3 regions of the Paenibacillus sp. FSL M7-0802 genome follow, and region 3 is predicted to be linked to each of the others. Evidence: riboswitches for the same ligand, from Rfam matches in the RefSeq annotation. Region 3 holds a riboswitch; each other region holds the start of a gene.
The links. Region 3 has a riboswitch for cyclic di-AMP ahead of MHB54_RS18595 (TrkH family potassium uptake protein). Riboswitches for the same ligand answer to the same signal wherever they lie in the genome.

Region 1 (6,492 bases), 1.6 Mb from region 3:
AAGGAGAAAACGTTTCTCCTTCGCTTCCTGAGCAATCACCCTTGGCGGCACTGCTAAAATGTTCTTATTTATTTTCGTATTGCTTCAACAAAGCGGCAAGCTCATCGTCCACGGCGCTTTTCTTATCCAGCTCCTTGAACTCCTCATCCAACGATTTTTCCTTAGAAGACATTTCGTTGCTCGCTTCGGCACGTGCTTCTGCTTGCAGCATTTTTTCTTCCATACGCTTCAATCCGGCAGTTGCCGTATCAGAGCTAAAACCGTTCATAGCTTTGTTAATTTCAGTTTGCGCTTTAGCTGCATTATAACGAGCAACCAGTGTCTCGCGCTTGTTTTTCATTTCTGTCAGCTGTCTGCGCATTTCATCCAGCTTGCCACGCAGGTTATCGGCTGCAGCTTTGTTCTGTTCGTAACCAGCTTTGAACTCATTCATTTTTTGTTCAGCAGATTTCTTTTCTTCCAGCGCGCGACGAGCCAGATCTACATTTTGTGCTTTTGCAGCGGTATGTGCCTGTTCTTCGCGTTTCTTTACCAAAGCAGCCTGTTCTTCGTATTGCTGTTTGAATCTCTTTTCAATAGCAATTTGAGCGGCTACCGCTTTCTCTGCATCTTCCAGGTCCTCTTGCATATCACGAATGTATTGATCCGTCATTTTAATTGGATCTTCTGCCTTGTCAATAATGGCGTTAATGTTGGACATCGTAAGATCTCTTAATCGTTTGAAAATAGACATGTGAAGTTCCTCCTAGAGTTGAATGCTTAAATTTTAAGCTCTGTACACATGTTTACGCAAGCTTTGCAAAGAGGGTTTCAAAAATATCTAAAAGCCGCGCAAATAAGGCTCTGGGATGTCGGCCTGTACTTTTAGCTCCCGCGATGCATGCAACGCCCAATAGGGATCACGCAGCATGGCACGGCCTATTGCTACCAGATCAGCTTCTTTCTGCTGAACAACCCGACGGGCGTCCTCATAATCATCCAGTAAGCCAACAGCAATTACAGGTACATTCAGCTTTTCACGGATGGTATGAGCCAAATCCACCTGATAGCCGGCACGCGCAGACGGGCCTCCGCCAGAACCAATCGGACCCTCACCACCAGAAGAGATATGGAAAATGTCCACACCCGCATCACGATATCGTTCCCCTACGCCTGTTATGTATTCCACATTATATCCATCCTCGACGTATTCTTTGGCAGAAATCCGCATAAGCACAGGCATATCAGCAGGAAGAACCTCTTTAACAGCATGTATGACCTCAACACCGAACAGTGACAAATCCTGCCCATATTCATCTTCTCTGGCATTTGTTAAAGGCGAATGAAATTGATGGATCAGATAGCCGTGAGCGCCATGTATCTCGACCGTGTCAAAACCTGCTTCCACCGCGCGGCGCGCGCCTTCTTTGTATGCCTGAACCAGTTCCCTGACTTCAGCTGTCTTTAAGGCGTGCGGCTCTTTAAAGCGTTCGCTAAAAGGAATCGAGGAAGGACCCACAGGTTGCTCAGCATCTTCAGCCTTGCGTCCAGCGTGGCCTAGTTGAATGCCAATTTTGGCACCATACTTGTGAACTTCCTCTACAATCTTACGATATGCAGGAATATGTTCGTCACTCCAAATACCCAAATCACGATCTGTAATACGTCCATCTGGATGGACCGCTGTCATTTCCACAATAATAAGTCCAGTGCCTCCTACTGCCCGGCTCACATAATGGACATGATGCCAATCCGTTGGATTTCCGTCCTTGGCCTCCACGCTGTATTGGCACATCGGGGGCATGACAATCCGATTTTTTAAAGAAAGCCCCTTTAATTGATAAGGAGTAAACAAGTCGGTCACTTTTATCCATCCTTCCTTCAATTCCATGTCTGTACAATTATGAATTGCATCCCCATTATACACCAGCTGTCACGGTATACCGAATTCGTTGTAAGGCTAAAACTTGCGAAAATGCTCCTGTTTTCGGTCATGTTTAAGAGAATATGTACGTTTAGCTCCATCATCTTCATTGATAATCGTTTCATCGTGGACTTCTTTCCAGTCGTTTATGAGCCGAACTTGGTAACCAGCATATTTTTAATAGGACAGGTACATAATAGTCGAGAGCACCACTAGGTATCACTGCACGGAAAGGGGGGATACATATGCCGTACAGGGGAGTGTTGCCAGGCTTGGCACTGTTACTAGCATTTTCAAGTTTACCCGTTCACGCGGATGCGCCTCCCAACATCGGAACGCCCCATCCCAAGGAAGCAACTGTTGCTTCTTCTGTACAACAGAGCATAGATCGAGCAACTCCTACATTAGCAATGCTGCGAAAAAAACATGCGGACATTTTTAAAATGTGCGGCCCACACACCCGCCAAATTGCCCTAACCTTTGATGATGTGCCCGATTCTAGGTATACGCCGCAGGTTTTGGACGTATTACACGCCAATGGCATCAAAGCTACCTTTTTCATCGTCGGTCACCGTGCGGAAAAGCATCCGGGGATCATACGCCGTATTATCCGTGAAGGCCATGCTATAGGAAACCATTCCTATACTCATCCTGATTTTAGGAAGGCCACACCAGAACGCTTTCGCAACCAGATTACAAAAACAGAACGTATTTTACAAGCCAGCGCAGGTTTTCGCCCCAAGTTGATTCGTCCACCCTACGGTGAAATCACGGAGCCTCAAATCCAGTGGGCACGTCGTCATGGCTACATGATTGTCAATTGGAATGTAGACTCTCTCGACTGGAAGGGACTAAGTAAAACACAAATTCAGCGCAATGTGATCCCAGCTACTGGGCCTGGCTCTATTATTTTAATGCACGCAGGTGGAGGTCAAAGTTCCAACTTGCAAGGCACTGTTCAAGCTCTGCCGGGTCTAATTCACTCTCTAAAAGCTAAGGGCTACAAATTTGTCACAGTCCCCCGGCTACTCCACACATCGGAACAGAAATAACCATATGTTTATGATTGAGCTACAAGCTAAAGCAACGTAAAAAGGCTGTCTTACCAGCAGAAGTTTTCTGCTCGTCAAGACAGCCTTTTTTATGGATAGGACCTGATAAGAGTCTGACCTAGTTATATGCGGTAGGATACAGGCATTAAGTTTACATAATATATATTATGTTTAATTAAACCATATATACGTATAATGCTATTTATCAATAACGTACAGCTTCACATTTTGAAATCCAAAGTCGTTCACAAATGATTTGTTGCCAGGAATAAAGATATCAATCCGTTTTCCTGTAATGGCGCTGCCCTGATCGCGAGCGACAGCTACAAAAGAATGATCCGGCAAACCTGGGTGGGAATAGCCTGTAACCAGCACTTTCGTGCCCATCGGAATGACGTTCGGGTCTACCGCAATTGTACCTAGTTTAAGCGGATTGCCGTAGTAGTCCACTGCTCCCCATTTACCATTCTCATCGGCTGCGGCAGAATACGCAGTAGCCTTAACGTCGACTATTTTGCTATAGTTAAATGTTTTGCCCCACGCTTCAATCGCTGGCCCCTCATTCGCTGGTGCTTTCTCCGTAAGAAGCTGAGGCTTCGAATCCGAAGCTGCATTCACACTTTTTTCACCAGGTACCTTAATTTGCAGACCTGCATATATATTGTTAGAGGCAATGTTTGGGTTCGCCTTCGTCAGCTCGTCCACTGATACTCCATAACGTTGAGCAAGCAAAAAGAAGGTATCGCCATCTTTGGCAGTATGAAGCGAAGCAGCATCCGCTACTCCAGCTGTCTGTGCCAGCCCTGCAATGGCTGCGGCAAGCACCGCAAATTTCATGGTTTTTCCAATATGTTTTAGATGTTTCAAAGATATGTACCTCCTCTGTTATGCCTGCGAAGTTAGCTGTCGGATTCGGACTCAGGAGAAGCCCTATGCTTGTGCAATTCACCCCTAGGCATATTCCATATCGTCTTATGACGTATCGGAAAGACTGCCGTTGTTACGTCCCCCGCACTTCCCATAGTTTGGGCCCAGCATTCAGCGTTTTTCATAACCGCATGCTGTCCCGGTAAGTTTTGGCTTACTGCATAATATCACAATTTTGTAACCTTATCCGCATGAAAATGTTGGGAACCTTGAACATCATACTATACTCGTTACAATTTTGTCACCAAGAAATCGATATTTGTTACGAAAATATGGTGAAATGGTGACAAAAAAAGAAAAAGCCCTCCGTCAAACGGAGGGCTTTTTTATAGCTCATATCAGCACTTTCTTACAATACTTTGGCAAGAAAATCACGGGTGCGATCATGGCTTGGAGTACCAAATACCTGCTCTGGTGTACCTTGTTCCACAATTTGACCGTTATCCATAAAGATGATTCGATCGCCTACCTCGCGGGCAAAGCCCATTTCATGCGTCACGATTACCATGGTCATGCCGCCTTCGGCGAGCTTCTTCATTACATCCAGAACCTCTCCAACCATTTCAGGGTCCAATGCAGAAGTCGGCTCATCGAACAGCATTACGTGCGGCTGCATGGCCAAAGCACGCGCAATCGCAATACGTTGCTTCTGACCACCGGATAGCTGGTTCGGATAGGTATTCTTCTTATCCTCAAGCCCTACGGTACGCAGGAGTTCTAGCGCAATTTTTTCCGCTTCCTTCCCTGACTGTCTTCTAACCTGCGTTGGTGCAAGCGTCAGATTCTGCAACACTGTTTTATGCGGGAACAGATTAAAATGCTGGAACACCATCCCCATCTTCTCCCGGGTTACATTAATATTATGACCACGAGCTGTAATCGGCTCGCCCTCAAACAAAATCTCCCCGTCCGTAGGCTGTTCTAGCAGATTCATGCAACGTAAAAACGTACTCTTCCCCGAACCGCTGGGACCGATGATGACGACGACTTCACCTTTGGCGATATCTATATCAATGCCTTTTAAAATCTCATTCTTGCCGAACGATTTACGCAGTTGTTTAACGGTGATCACTGGCTCTCAACTTCCTTTCCCATAAACCCAGCAGCTTAGACAAGCTGAATGTCATTACAAAATAAATAGCGGCTGCGATTACGAACGGACTTAATCCTTCGTAGGTAATGTTCTTAATGACCTGGGCCTGATACATAATATCCACCATCCCAATGGTCGAAATAATGGATGATTCTTTAATGATCGTAATAAACTCATTACCGATAGCAGGCAAAATAGATTTAAACGCTTGCGGCAAAATGACATGACGCATAGCTTTGCCTCGTCCCATACCCAATGAACGGGCAGCCTCCATCTGTCCACGGTCTACTGCCTGGATACCTGCACGGAAAATTTCAGCCAGATATGCCGAGCTATTCAGAGACAATGTGATTATACCAGACTGGAGTGGAGTAAAATTGACACCCAGCGTCAAAGCAACCCCGTAGTGAATAATCATGAGTTGCACCAGCATAGGTGTGCCACGCAGTATCTCTACATAAGTGGTACCTAACCACTCAATGATGCGTACTCCACTCATACGTAGCAAGGATATGATCAGACCAATGATGAATCCGAACAGTACTCCGAGCGCAGACAGCAACAAGGTGTAGCCGATACCCGTAGCGTATAAACTGCGGTATTTCCAAAAAATATCTACAATGTTATTAGAAGAAACCTGACGATCCGCAGAAAGTGCACTCGCTTCCGTGGAAAACTTCTCAATCGACCCGTCTGCTTTCAGGCGAGCCAACGTTTTATTTACAGAAGCAAGCAATTCTGCATTCCCTTTACGGATACCTACAGCTGTTTCTGCTCCCGCATCCTCAGGCACAGCCTTGGCAAGGGTTACGGTACCGTCTAACGTGTATCCTTTAGCAACCGTATCTTCGATCACGACAGCGTTCACACGCTGGGTCCGCAGCTGGAGTACCAGGTCAGATATTTTATCCAGTGAAGTTACAGAGGCATTGGGCACTTTTTGAGCAATCTCTTCCTGAATACTTCCCTTTTGTGCTCCGATCTTCTCGCCTTTCAAAGCATCCATCGTCGGATATTTGTCTTTATCCTCTGGGCGTACCATGATGACTTGCTTGGAGCGATAGTATACATCCGAAAAATCAATACTCTTTCTGCGTTCATCCGTTGGTGTCATACCGGACAGTACCAAGTCTACACGACCACTTTGCAGAGCAGGCAGCAAAGAGTCAAAACTCATGTCTTCAGGGACCATCTCCGCATCCAAATCTTTGGCGATTTCCTTGGCGATATCCACATCGAACCCAACAATGGTATCCTTACCGTTAATGACTTTATGAAACTCATACGGCGGAAAGTCGGCACTCATGCCCACTACAAGTTTTTTCTGTGGCTTTGCTTCCGTTCCGTATGCATTGAGCATGGGAAGACCAGTCAACAGCAAGATAACCGCCGTCAAAACCAGGGCGGTAAAACGATATGCCTTTTTCAATCTTTTTTTCTCTCCTTAAATTCTTTATAATAAATAAGATTGTGTCATTATAAATGAATATGCATGATTATGCAATGAATGTTATAGT
Region 2 (6,492 bases), 1.3 Mb from region 3:
TTTGTTCACCCACGAGTTCATATGGAAGCCAATATGGTACTGGTTGAAGCATTACGTGACGGCAAACCGGAGGTTCGTCTGTTGCCTCCGCTCATTGTATATCAGGAAAATGGGAATTATACTCAGGAAATAAGAGATATCTATGGAGAAGTAAGCAAGGGGGATTCTGTGTGAAAGCAGCTGTACAAAAAAGCTTTAGTAACAGCGAAGAAGAACGGGGAAAGTTGTATCTTGTTGCAACACCCATTGGGAATCTGGACGATATGACCTTTAGGGCGATTAACACCTTAAAATCATGTAGTATTATTGCTGCCGAAGATACGCGGCAGACACGCAAACTGCTCACCCATTTCGAAATTACACCGGATATGCTCTTCAGTTATCATGAACATAATAAGGCTGCCAGTGGGCCTGAACTGATACGTTATATAATAGAAGGAAAAAATTTGGCACTGGTTAGTGATGCAGGTCTACCGGCCATTTCTGACCCTGGTTCGGATCTGGTCAAGCTGGCACTGGAAGCGGAAATTAGCGTCATTCCTATCCCAGGAGCAAATGCAGCACTATCGGCTTTAATTGCTTCAGGACTGGATACAGAAAGGTTCACCTTCGCTGGCTTTCCACCACGGGAGAAAAAGGACCTAGAGAAGCTGTTGCTATCGTTTCAGGTATCTCACGGCACAATTATTTTTTATGAATCGCCTCATCGCATTGTGAAGACATTGATGGTGTTGAAGGAAACATTAGGTTCACGCAAAGTGGTGCTTGCGCGTGAGCTAACCAAGCTGCATGAGGAATGGGTGCGAGGAACCGTGGAGCAATGCCTTGCTAAACTAGAGGAGAATCCACCAATTGGTGAATATTGCCTGGTGGTTGAAGGAAAAGACGAAGAGGAAGAGGAACAGGAACGTCAGGCGTGGTGGCAGTCCTTATCTTTGGAGTCCCACGTCGCACATTACGAGGCAGAGGGACTTACACGCAAGGATGCAATGAAGCGTACAGCCACAGATCGTTCAATCTCCAAGAGAGATGTTTACAACGCACTCTTATGAATATCTGTCTGAACAAAAAAGGGCCTTCCAACGGTTGGGTTCAAACCGTGGAAGGCAACAAGGAGTATATATGAAAAAGGTTAGAATTAACAATATCTGATAAGTCTATTATATACTAAAATTCTCAGTTTGTCACAGGTGTTGGGATTTCAGAAATGCAATCTTGGCAAACAATTTTCCCTTTGAAGTAAATTACGTTCTCAGCATTGCCGCAGAAGATACAAGCAGGCTCGTATTTTTTAAGCATGATGCGTTCGCCATCAACATAAATTTCCAAAGCGTCTTTCTCTCCGATTCCCAGGGTACGACGCAATTCGATTGGAATAACAACACGTCCGAGCTCGTCAACTTTTCTTACAATACCAGTGGATTTCATCATAATAAATCAGGCTCCTCTCGCCGTTTAAAATAATATAAGTGTCATGATTCGACAAAATTTTCTCTTTTCTGATATTTACTATACCAACGATTCCCAAAACAGTCAACCTTAAAAATGTAGTAACAGTCTGATTATGCAAAAGTATTTAGATTAAAGACCTTTATTCATGTGTATTGCCTTATCTTATTGATGATTTATTCAGTTTGTCGATTTGGAAATGTCGAAAAACTATAATTCGACATATTACGACAAAGAATGTCGAATGAGGGAAAACATTTAGGATTTTATTGTATTTTAATCCATTATTCCGAATATTAAAGGAGCTGATATCTTGCACCAGCCACTCAGTGAAGAAAAAGTTTTTAAAGACCCGGTACATAATTATATCCATGTTCAGGATACTGTGATATGGCGGCTGATCAACACGCCGGAGTTCCAACGTTTACGGCGCATACGGCAGTTAGGCACATCGTATCTTACGTTTCATGGAGCGGAGCATAGCCGTTTTTCACATTCATTGGGCGTATATGAGATTACGAGACGTATTATTTCTCAATTTGAACGTGGAGATTTCCCAGATTGGCCGAAGGAGGAAAGGCTGGTTGCTCTATGTGCAGCTTTATTGCATGATGTGGGGCATGGCCCATTTTCTCATTCAATTGAGGAAGCCTTTCATATGAACCATGAGGATTGGACATGCCGCATTGTACTGGGAGACACGAAGATCAACGCTGTGCTACGGCAAGTCGACGACAAGCTTCCACAAAAGGTGGCTGCGGTTATAGCCAAAACGTATGATAAGCCAATCGTTGTCAACTTGGTAACCAGTCCGCTAGATGCTGACCGTATGGATTATTTGTTGCGGGATGCTCATTCGACAGGTGTCAACTACGGCACAATTGATTTGGATCGTATTTTACGACTGCTACGTCCTCATAATGGGAGAATTGTTGTGAAGGAATCAGGCATGCATGCAGTAGAAGATTATTTAATGTCACGCTACCAGATGTATTGGCAAATTTATTTTCATCCTGTAACACGCAGCTCGGAAATCCTTTTACGTAAAATTTTCAAGCGAGCAAAGGAATTGTTTAAAAACGGATATGAGTTTGGTTTTCTGCTGGACCCGCTGCCGGATCTGTTGAAAGGAGAGCTTACAGTAGAGCAATATCTGATGCTCGACGAGTCATTAATCCAGACCGTATTTAGCCAGTGGAAACGAGAAAAGGACGAAATTTTAAGCGATTTGAGCAGCCGTTTTATGGACCGTAGATTGTATAAATATGTAGAGATTGAAAATATGGATACAGATACCATTGACAGTATTAGAGAAGCTTTGAAAGAGGCTGGTTTGCACCCTGAATATGATTTTGAAATTGATTTTCCGACAGATCTTCCTTATGATGTGTTTCGGCAGGGTGGCTCGACGGACAACCAGATTTTACTGCTTGGACGTCAGGGCGAGGTGAGTGAAATATCCGAAGTTTCGGAAATTGTGCGCTCAATAAGTGGTATTCACCGAGGAAAATATCATATGTATTTTCCCCAGAATAAATTGAACGCGGTAAAAGACAGGCTTCCTGCCGAAATAAGGAATTATTTTGTCAAAGAATAGACAACTATATAGAAATGTAAGTAAAAAAAGGAGATGTAAACCTTGGATTTATTCGACACTCATACTCACTTGGATGCGCCACAATTTGACGAAGATCGTGAAGAAGTTATAGCACGTGCTGTCGAATCAGGAGTAACACGGATGATCAATATCGGATTTAATCGTGAGACCATTCCATCCACCATGAAATTGGCCGAGACGTATGATTTTATTTATGCGGCAGTTGGATGGCACCCTCAGGATGCTATTACAATGCAGGAGGGCGATTTAGAATGGATTGCATCGTTATGCAGTCATAAGAAGGTTGTAGCCATCGGAGAGATCGGTCTGGATTATTATTGGGATACATCACCGAAGGATGTTCAGCATCGGGTGTTTCGAAATCAAATTGGTCTGGCTCGTGAGCTCAAAATGCCCATTGTTATTCATAACCGGGATGCACATGAAGATATTGTTAGGATATTGCGCGAGGAAAAAGCGAGTGAGATTGGAGGAGTCATGCACTCCTTTTCGGGTAGCTGGGAGACAGCCAAAATGGTGCTGGATATGGGATTTCACCTTTCCTTTGGTGGTCCAATAACGTTCAAAAATGCCAAGCAGCCAAAAGAGGTGCTCGCACAGGTGCCGCTGGACCGTCTGCTCATTGAAACTGATGCTCCCTATCTGACGCCTCATCCGTTTCGTGGGAAGCGAAATGAGTCTGCACATGTGAGACTGGTAGCAGAGGCTGCAGCCCAAATCAAAGGGATTACAGTGGAGGAATTAGTGTCAATAACGACCCAAAATGCCCTGGAACGATTTGACATTCAATGAAAAAGTGAAGAAATCGATCAAAATAAAGAGATAGACGAAGCTAATCATGAATTTGTTGCAGGAAACTCGAGAATATTACAATATTTTAACCGAATATTTTAAAAAATGTACTTGAAACCTGCTTTACAACATGCATAGAAACAGGATATCATCTTTTCAGTGAATTGTTGTTTGAATGTAAACATCAACAAGTCATTTCATGAACCAGTCTCGCTGAGTCCCTTTTACAGGGAACGGGGGAACCGATATGGCTTACAGTACGTCCGGCATATGTGCAAGAAGGGAACGTCTCTTCCGCCAGCCGGCTCGACCGAAATTCTTTCCCCGAATGGGATTGAATAGGTGGAGGAGCCGTATTTCGATTTCTTTCTGGGTCTTCGGGGTGAATGTGAAGGCGACCGCCATGAGCGGTTGACCCAAGCTAGGGCGACTCTCTACGTCCGAACCCGACAGCTAACCCCGTAAGCGTAACAAGAGAGAAGCCATCTCGTGCATGAGTTTTCCCGCATATTCACACATGCCGGAAGCCACGAAAGAGCTCTCTAGTCTCTTTCTCTGGCTTTTTTTGTTGTGAATAAAAGAAAATCTGTCATCATACTGTGGTTAAACAGGGGAGGACAGCATGCCGCGAAGACGGGTACATGGTGCAGGACAGTCGCAGTTTGGGCTTGTCTTGTAGAAAATCTGTTATAGTCACGTCAAATCTCAACTATGTCTTACTCCAGACGGCGGGCTATGTAAGGAGGACGGAGGAAATGGGCATTTTCCAAAAAAAGGATACCCATGAGTCACGCTCATCCAGCATGTCTTACGTATTGCGTTGGAAGCAAGAGAATGTGCGCCAGGCTGCTTTGGTTGCTATTTTTCTAATCGCGCTAACGATTATGATTTCAATTCTGATGTACACGCAATCTAAAAAACAAGTCTTTTTTGTCATCGATGGCAAGGCGTCTGCGGTAGAAACCCGGGAATCCAAGCTTCAAGATTTGCTGAGCGAGCATTCCATTTCACTTCAGCCGCATGATACAGTTTCCATGCCGCTAAATGGAGCAATACAGGATGGCGATCGCGTAGTCATTAAACGTGCCAATCAAGTCAGAGTATCTTCAGGCAATGAGACGAAAAAGCTGTACACAACAGAAAATACAGTAGAAGGTGCCATTCGTACCTCGGGCTATAAATTATCATCAACGGATAAAGTTTATCCTGCGTTGGATGCCTCTGTTTCGTCTAACATGGACATAAAAATCGTCCGTGTGAAGAAACAGCAGGTCGAACAGAAAAAACAGGTGCCTTATCAGGTCATCAAAACGGCCGATCCGAGTCTTTATAAAGGCGATAATCGGGTCATTCAAAGCGGCAAATCGGGTGTGGTCGTCCAGCACGTTCAAAAGGTATATCATGATGGAAAGTTGGTATCCAAACAGCTGGTTAACAAGGAAGTTGCACAGAACCGTGTGGATAAAGTCATTGCAGTAGGAACGAAGAAAAAACCGGTCGTTCTGGCTGCTTCCGTCGGTCCCAATGATGCCGTTAAGGCAACGACGGTTAGTTCGGGCAGTGCTGTCCGTAAAGCAGGCGTCAATTTTAAATATAGCAAAGTTTTACAAAATGTCTCCATGACGGCGTATTCCTCACAGGAGCCAGGTATCGGTACACGTACTGCATCCGGCGCACGTGTCACGGAAGGACGCACCATCGCGGTCGATCCGAGTGTAATTCCAATCGGCTGGTGGGTGTATATCGAAGGGGTGGGCTTCCGCCGTGCGGAGGATACCGGTGGCGCGATTAAAGGCCACAAAATCGATGTGTATTATGAGAGTTTGAGCCGAGCCAACCAATTTGGTCGTAAGCACGGTAAAACCGTTTATGTTATCGGACCGATAAAGCCTGAAATCAACTAAAACAGGTTGTGTATGTTGAGGGCAATGCGATAGTATTAACAACATAGTTATGCCATGCTAAGAAGAGGATATCCTCTTCTTATTTTGTTTTCAAAAGCAGGGAAAGATAAATATAGCTTGCTGTGTAGCAGTGGAGGGAAACGCAAATGATCAAGGAAGTGATCGTGGTAGAGGGCCGGGATGATACGGTGGCCATTCGCCGCGCTGTTGAAGCGGATACGATAGAAACTGGCGGCTCAGCCATTAATAAAATGACGCTGCGTAAAATTGCATTGGCGCAGGAGCGGCGGGGGGTCATCATTTTAACCGATCCCGATCATGCAGGGGAGCGCATCCGTAAGATTATCGCTTCCAAGGTACCCGGCTGCAAGCAGGCCTTTATACCCGAGGCAGAAGCGACGCGCAAAGGAGATATTGGCGTGGAGAATGCCTCACCGGAAGCGATCAGACACGCTCTTGCACGGGTCCATACGACAGTGGAAGGCGCCGACCCGCTGATTGAGTGGGCGGACCTGATTGATGCTGGACTCATCACCCACCCCAATGCTGCTGCACGCCGTATGGCCTTAGGGAATGTGCTGGGTATTGGTTATTGTAACGGAAAGCAGCTACATAAACGGCTCTCTGTATTTCAGATCAGCCGCGAGGAATTTGCCGGGGCGCTGGCACAAATTGAAAGTGAAGGATTGTGATATCCGTATGACAGGGATTCAAGATATAGCAACACCG
Region 3 (6,492 bases):
CAATGCCTCCGGTTGTAAATACCGGGGGCGTTTTTGTGTATTATTCCTATATATTATAAGTAGTTAGTTGAGCAGTCATTAAGAATGGAAGGAGGAACCGGGCGAATGAAACCTTATGCGGAGGACTTGCAGAATCAGGAGAAGGCGCTGGAAAACATACGGCACAAATTAGCGTTACTGCCGGATGCATCAGGCTGTTACCTGATGAAGAACAGCGAAGGCACCATTATTTATGTCGGCAAGGCCAAAGTGTTGAAAAACCGGGTCCGTTCCTATTTTACAGGTAGCCATAACGGCAAGACGCAGCGACTGGTTTCCGATATCCGTGATTTTGAATATATCGTTACAGGCAGTAATATGGAGGCGCTCATTTTGGAGTGCAACCTCATTAAAAAGTACCAGCCGCGCTATAACGTGCTATTGAAGGATGATAAAACCTTTCCGTATTTGAAAATTACGAACGAGGCACACCCTAAGCTGGAGGTGACCCGTCGCGTTCTGAAAGATAAAGCAAAATATTTTGGACCGTACCCCAATTCCTACGCGGCACATCAGACGAAGAAGCTGCTGGATCGTATGTATCCGTTACGCAAGTGTGGTGTGATGCCCAAGGAAGTGTGCCTGTATTATCACATGCATCAATGTTTGGGGCCTTGTGTGAAAGAGGTCGAGAAGGAAACGTATGAGCAGATTGGTCAGGAGATTGGTTCCTTTTTGAGCGGGGGACATGAGGAAATTAAAAAGGATCTTCAGCGTAAAATGCAGGAGGCCGCAGAGGAATTGTATTTTGAGCGGGCCAAGGAGCTGCGAGATCAGATTATCAGCATCGACGCGATGATGGAAAAGCAGAAAATCACCACATCGGATGCGAAAGATCGAGATGTATTCGGTTTTTCAGTAGATAAGGGCTGGATGTGTGTACAAATCCTATATGTCCGCAAAGGTAAAATGATCGAGCGCCATATGTCGACTTTTCCTTTCTACGGTGAGGCTTACAGTGATTTTATGTCCTATGTGACGCAATATTATAGTGACAACCCAGCAGTGCCGCAGGAAATATTGCTGCCGGATTCTCCTAAGATGATGCAGGCGGAACAGGTCAATGTCGATCAACCGGTTGCGGCAGAAACTGCACTTCACAGTGCACCTATAGCCGATGCTACCGGACAGACAGATGACAAAGCGATACAAACGGAGACAGAGCATTCTGCTGACTCATTGCTGGTGGCTGAAGAACGAGCAGCTTATGCAGCAGCAACGAATCAAGGTCAAGTTGGTGACCAAGATGCAGAGATAAAGGAAACAGAAACCCAACTATCCGGTGGACTGGAGGACCCAGCTACGGCGGCTCTCGCTCTGGCTGAATGGTTGGATGTTAAGGTACTTGTACCGCAGCGTGGACTGAAAAAGCAAATGACAGGCATGGCGACGGAAAATGCACGTGTTGCTTTGGATGAGAAGTTTAAGCTGATCGAGCGGGATGAGGAACGGACATCCAAAGCTGCAAGCAATCTCGGACGTGCCATTGGGCTGGATAGCTTGCACCGGGTGGAGGCGTTTGATAACTCCAACATCCAGGGTTCCGATCCAGTCTCCGCCATGATCGTGTTTATTGATGGCAAGCCTGCCAAGAAGGAGTATCGAAAATATAAGATCCGTTCTGTACAGGGACCCGATGATTATGAAACGATGCGTGAGGTTATTCGGCGTAGATATGAACGTGTGCTTAAGGAAAATCTGGAACGTCCCGACTTGATCGTTGTGGATGGTGGACGTGGACAAATTAAGGCGGCGACCGATGTACTGCAAAATGAGCTGGGTTTGTTCATTCCTGTGTGTGGTCTGGTGAAGGATGCCAAACATAGAACTTCCCAACTATTAGTGGGAGAGTCCTCTGAGGCCGTGACACTTGCACGCAATAGCGAAGAATTTTATCTGCTGCAACGGATTCAGGACGAGGTTCACCGTTTTGCCATCACGTTCCACCGCGAGCAACGCGGCAAATCTATGGTGACTTCTCGGTTGGACTCTATTCCAGGCATCGGCGAGAAACGGCGTAAGTTACTGCTCAAGCATTTTGGATCACTCAAAAAAATAAGAGAGGCCAGCGTTGAAGAATTCCGGCCTCTCTCTATTGGGGATAAGCTTGCGCGTCAGATTATAGCTGCCCTTCGGGAGGAGGAGTCGTAGAATACGGCTCCTCTTTTTTAATAGGTTCAAACATAATTCGATTTGGCTTTTTAGGACTAAACCAATAAATGATGTAGCCCACAATGGCTGGAAGTAAGATCCAGAATAGACCAGCGCTCACATTCACAGTGTCTCCCAGACTCATTACACTAAGCCCCATTAGAATGCTGTCAAAAATAACGTGGCTGAACATGGCGGCAATAAAACCGTAACGCAGGAACACAAAACTGAACAGCAAACCAAGAAAAGTCAGCTCAATAGGTCTAGAAATCACCGGATAGATCGGATAAAGTGTATGTCCCAGTGCCCAAATCAGCGTGGTGATCAGACAAGCAACAAAAGTGTTTTTCACTATTTTTTTGACCATCGGAATACCAAACAGACGGTAGACAGTCTCTTCTCCAATACCTGCCATCCAGGCCATAATCGGCAGTAACCATGGATAAGCCATATTGTAAGGGGATTGCGTGGCATCTGTTGTGGAGAATGTATTAAATGTGCGCTCCAGTATAAAGAATAAGATGGATTGTACCCCGAGTAAAATAAAGGCCCACAAGTAGCCAACATACATACTGCGAAGCACATACAGCCCGTAGCCCGGCTCTTTCGCACGCGGCCATGCATTCAGTCCAACCTGACGCATAAGTCCGTCACCGCCGACCAAGGAGAAGTAGAGCGCTACTGCCATGAAGAAGGTAACACCAATCTGGAACACCATAAGAAATATAAGCATGCCCTTACCGCCTGCTTCTGCTTGCAATAAAGGCAGCATGTTCATTGTCCCAGCTATACTTGCAATAAAGTATAGCTGGGACAGAACAATGCCGCGTACAAATGAAGTATGTCGTCGGGTGAGTGACGCATACACAATGGCAAGAACACCCAGCACAAAGCTAAATAGGGCATAACCCGCATAGGTCATCCAATTCGCCCAAAATGTTTGCTTTTCGATATAATCGGTATAGGACGACGGGGCCGAAAAGCTTTGAGAGAAGGAGCGAACATCACCGTCTTCGAAAGTAAAAGCCAGTGTAAGTACCGAGGCGCCGATTTTTTTATCGTCTACGGTATACTTTAATCCACCTTCTTTTTCAGTGGTGGCGAGCTTCAAGTCCGACGGCTTAAAGCCAAAGCGCTTGACCCATACTGCGGCCGCCTGCTCCTTGGCTTCAAGCGTCATGCCGTCCTCAGCTACACGTATAAGCCTGTTACGTGCTTCTTCATCCGTAGAAATATCAGCCTGTGTGTAATTGGTACTGGAGGTGATCCGTTTAAAGCTAACGACCTTCCCAGTGGATAAATCCACATGAATTTGCAGTTTGCTTTTCGCTGAGGATTCAGGCAGATCAACCCGAAAGGTTTCGTAAGGGTAATTTTTCTTCCATGTACGGTCGTACTGTTGAAGCAGTTTTTCTCTAGATAAATAACCGTACAAATCTGTTTCGGCCTGATAGGTCACGACAGGCTCCTCTGGCTGTGATTCAGTATAGCCCAACTCGGAGCGGGCAAAGTCCAATGCGTGTATGACCGCTTCTTGTTTGCTGATGACCTTTGCGTTCATTACTGATTCTGGACTCGGATTACTAAGCGAGGGAATAAGCAATTGAAAGATAAAAAAGCAAATCAGGCCAATCCCGCCCAGCAAGCCTAATTTTTTGAAGTTGGCCGTGAGCACGACCGGTTTCCCGATAGGATTCATGAGTTTCCTCCTTAATCTGTAAATAAGAACATCCATTAAAGATATCATACTGCACAGGTTCCCGCCAACAGACCAGCGATATTCATGAAAATAGAGTGAAAGCACTTTAAAGTTCCAATAAAATAAGATAAGCTGCGATTAAACGATGCCCATTCGCAAAATAAAGCCAATTTCACGTTTTTTCGGCGAAATCGGTTTTGTGATCTGGATATAGAAGGATTATAATCTTGAGGCAATGCCTATAAAATACATAGGTAATGATATACAGTTGAGCCGAATTTCTATGAGAAAACGGGGGAACCATGTTACTGGGGTGAATTTTACAGCCGATCCTGCTGGATTGGATGTGTAAATAGGGCATACTGTGCTGCCCGAATCCGTCAGCTAACCTCGTAGGCTATGAGCAGGAACCAAGTCAGGCACTCGGTTTTCCGGTGTCTATTTTTGTGCGTATAAAAGTGTTTGGATTGGTTAGACCGCTGCGGGTGCAGATTATTCTTCCGATTGCTGTTATCCCCGGATTTTTTGATTGTATAACCCCTTTAATGGTTAAAATCCGGAGATAAAGGCAAACGCTTCGCTTCTTCAGAACAATTCTGCTTCCTTCGCTGCTGCCCGCCAATAGCACAGGGGGCAGAGTAGTGCTTGACATGCATTCTTCCTGTATTCAGGGAATGCTAATTATAGTTACTAAAGGTTTGGAAAAATCAAAAAAATTAGGGGCAACGACGATCGGAAGATCAAATGGAACGCGTAGCGGGCTTACACCGTATTAAATCACTGTTTTTATAGTTTTAAGGATTAGGAGAGAAGTGATGAATAGATGAATCCCAATGCAAGCTGGCTCCGGCTTTCTCCACCGCAGATATTCGTTGCGGGCTTTGCCATTATCATTCTAATAGGTAGTTTATTGTTAATGCTGCCGATCTCCAATACAACAGGAAAGCCACTTGCGTTTATAGACGCTTTGTTTACTGCCGCTTCCGCGACCTGTGTTACAGGGCTTGTCGTAAAGGATACGGGGACCTTTTTTACAACCTTTGGTCAAGTTGTTATCGCTGCGCTCATTCAGATCGGCGGCCTGGGCTTTATGACTATGGCTACCTTGATCGCGCTGGTGTTCAAACGTCGGATTTCCTTACGGGAGCGCCTCATTTTACAGGAAGCGATGAATCAGACCTCTGTCGAAGGAATTGTCGGATTGATTCGTAAGGTGCTGCTGTACTCGCTGGTCATTGAGGGCGTATGTGCTGCAATATTTGCGATTCGCTGGTCGTTTGATATGCCTGTAGGCAGGGCGATTTATTTTGGGATTTGGCATGCCATCTCCATGTTTAACAATGCTGGTTTTGACTTATTCGGGCACTTTCGCAGCCTGACAGGTTATGTATATGATCCGATTGTTAATTTTACAGCTATGTTCCTGATTATTTCAGGCGGCATTGGTTTTGTAGTGATGTCGGATCTGGCAGAATATCGCAAGCGCAAGAGACTGTCCTTGCATACTAAGGTGGTACTCAGCATGACGGGCGCTATGATTGTAGTCGGCACGCTCGTGATTTTTGTATTTGAATTTACGAATCCAAAGACTCTTGGCTCGCTTGATTGGGGTGGTAAACTGCTGGGATCTTTATTCCAGTCCGTTACCCCCCGTACCGCAGGTGCCAATACGCTGGACATTGGAGGCTTGCGGCAGGCTACGCAGTTTTTTATCATCATACTCATGTTTATCGGGGCTTCTCCTGGCTCTACTGGAGGCGGGATTAAGACCACAACATTCGCGCTGCTCATTGGAGCCGTGATTTCGATGCTACGGGGGCGTGAAGATATTGTGCTGTTCAGGTACCGACTTGCGCAGGGACGAATTTACAAGGCTTTGACCATTACACTGCTGGGGCTGCTGTTCGTGATCGGGGTGACCATGATTTTGTCGGCAACCGAAGATCATCATTTTTTGATGATCTTGTTCGAGACGGTGTCTGCGTTTGGTACGGTGGGGCTGTCGATAGGGCTTACACCTGATTTGACAGTCATAGGCAAGCTGGTGATTACCCTGACGATGTTTGCAGGTAGACTGGGGCCACTCACGCTAGCTTATGCACTGGGGCCGAAAAAGGGTAAAGAATTATATCGTCATCCGGAAGGCAAAATGATTATAGGATGAATCATTTCATATTCATTTCGTTGGTTTAATTATTTCAGGATTTTTGTAAAATCCTCATTTATGAAATTGATTCAGATAAGGGAGTTTTCGAGTAGATATGAAAACGCAGCAGTTTGTAGTTATTGGCTTGGGGCGGTTTGGCTCAAGCCTGGCTTTGCAATTGGTGGATATGGGGTGCGAGGTGCTAGGCATTGACCGGAATGAGGATGTGGTGGACAGTATGAGTGAGATGTTGACACATACTGTCGTGGCGGACGCTACCGATGAAGACTCATTGCGATCACTGGGCATCCGTAATTTCGATTGCGGCATTGTTGCTATTGGTGATGACATTCAGGTAAGCATCCTGACCGCCATTTTGCTGAAGGAGCTGGGTGTGAAAAAAGTCGTAGCCAAAGCCATATCTGTGCTGCACGGGCGTGCGTTAGAGAAGCTCGGT

Region 1: it holds a riboswitch for cyclic di-AMP, as region 3 does, so the genes downstream of both, MHB54_RS25605 (3D domain-containing protein) here and MHB54_RS18595 (TrkH family potassium uptake protein) in region 3, are expected to answer to the same signal.
Region 2: it holds a riboswitch for cyclic di-AMP, as region 3 does, so the genes downstream of both, MHB54_RS12885 (3D domain-containing protein) here and MHB54_RS18595 (TrkH family potassium uptake protein) in region 3, are expected to answer to the same signal.

What each region holds. Positions count from the first base shown of each region.
Region 1 covers NZ_JBBOSD010000001.1:5,589,199-5,595,690, reverse strand. Annotated here, with positions in the region: gene MHB54_RS25620 (PspA/IM30 family protein) at 65-733, opposite strand; gene MHB54_RS25615 (NADH:flavin oxidoreductase/NADH oxidase) at 821-1,843, opposite strand; gene MHB54_RS25610 (polysaccharide deacetylase family protein) at 2,149-2,955, shown strand; gene MHB54_RS25605 (3D domain-containing protein) at 3,154-3,822, opposite strand; cyclic di-AMP (ydaO/yuaA leader) riboswitch at 3,829-3,997, opposite strand; gene MHB54_RS25600 (amino acid ABC transporter ATP-binding protein) at 4,232-4,954, opposite strand; gene MHB54_RS25595 (ABC transporter substrate-binding protein/permease) at 4,941-6,404, opposite strand.
Region 2 covers NZ_JBBOSD010000001.1:2,770,314-2,776,805, reverse strand. Annotated here, with positions in the region: gene MHB54_RS12910 (tRNA1(Val) (adenine(37)-N6)-methyltransferase) at 1-174, shown strand, start outside; gene rsmI (16S rRNA (cytidine(1402)-2'-O)-methyltransferase) at 171-1,052, shown strand; gene MHB54_RS12900 (AbrB/MazE/SpoVT family DNA-binding domain-containing protein) at 1,177-1,431, opposite strand; gene MHB54_RS12895 (HD domain-containing protein) at 1,763-3,046, shown strand; gene MHB54_RS12890 (TatD family hydrolase) at 3,089-3,859, shown strand; cyclic di-AMP (ydaO/yuaA leader) riboswitch at 4,061-4,343, shown strand; gene MHB54_RS12885 (3D domain-containing protein) at 4,615-5,763, shown strand; gene rnmV (ribonuclease M5) at 5,910-6,455, shown strand; gene rsmA (16S rRNA (adenine(1518)-N(6)/adenine(1519)-N(6))-dimethyltransferase RsmA) at 6,463-6,492, shown strand, end outside.
Region 3 covers NZ_JBBOSD010000001.1:4,034,912-4,041,403, forward strand. Annotated here, with positions in the region: gene uvrC (excinuclease ABC subunit UvrC) at 106-2,190, shown strand; gene MHB54_RS18590 (CPBP family intramembrane glutamic endopeptidase) at 2,159-3,889, opposite strand; cyclic di-AMP (ydaO/yuaA leader) riboswitch at 4,151-4,303, shown strand; gene MHB54_RS18595 (TrkH family potassium uptake protein) at 4,713-6,053, shown strand; gene MHB54_RS18600 (potassium channel family protein) at 6,151-6,492, shown strand, end outside.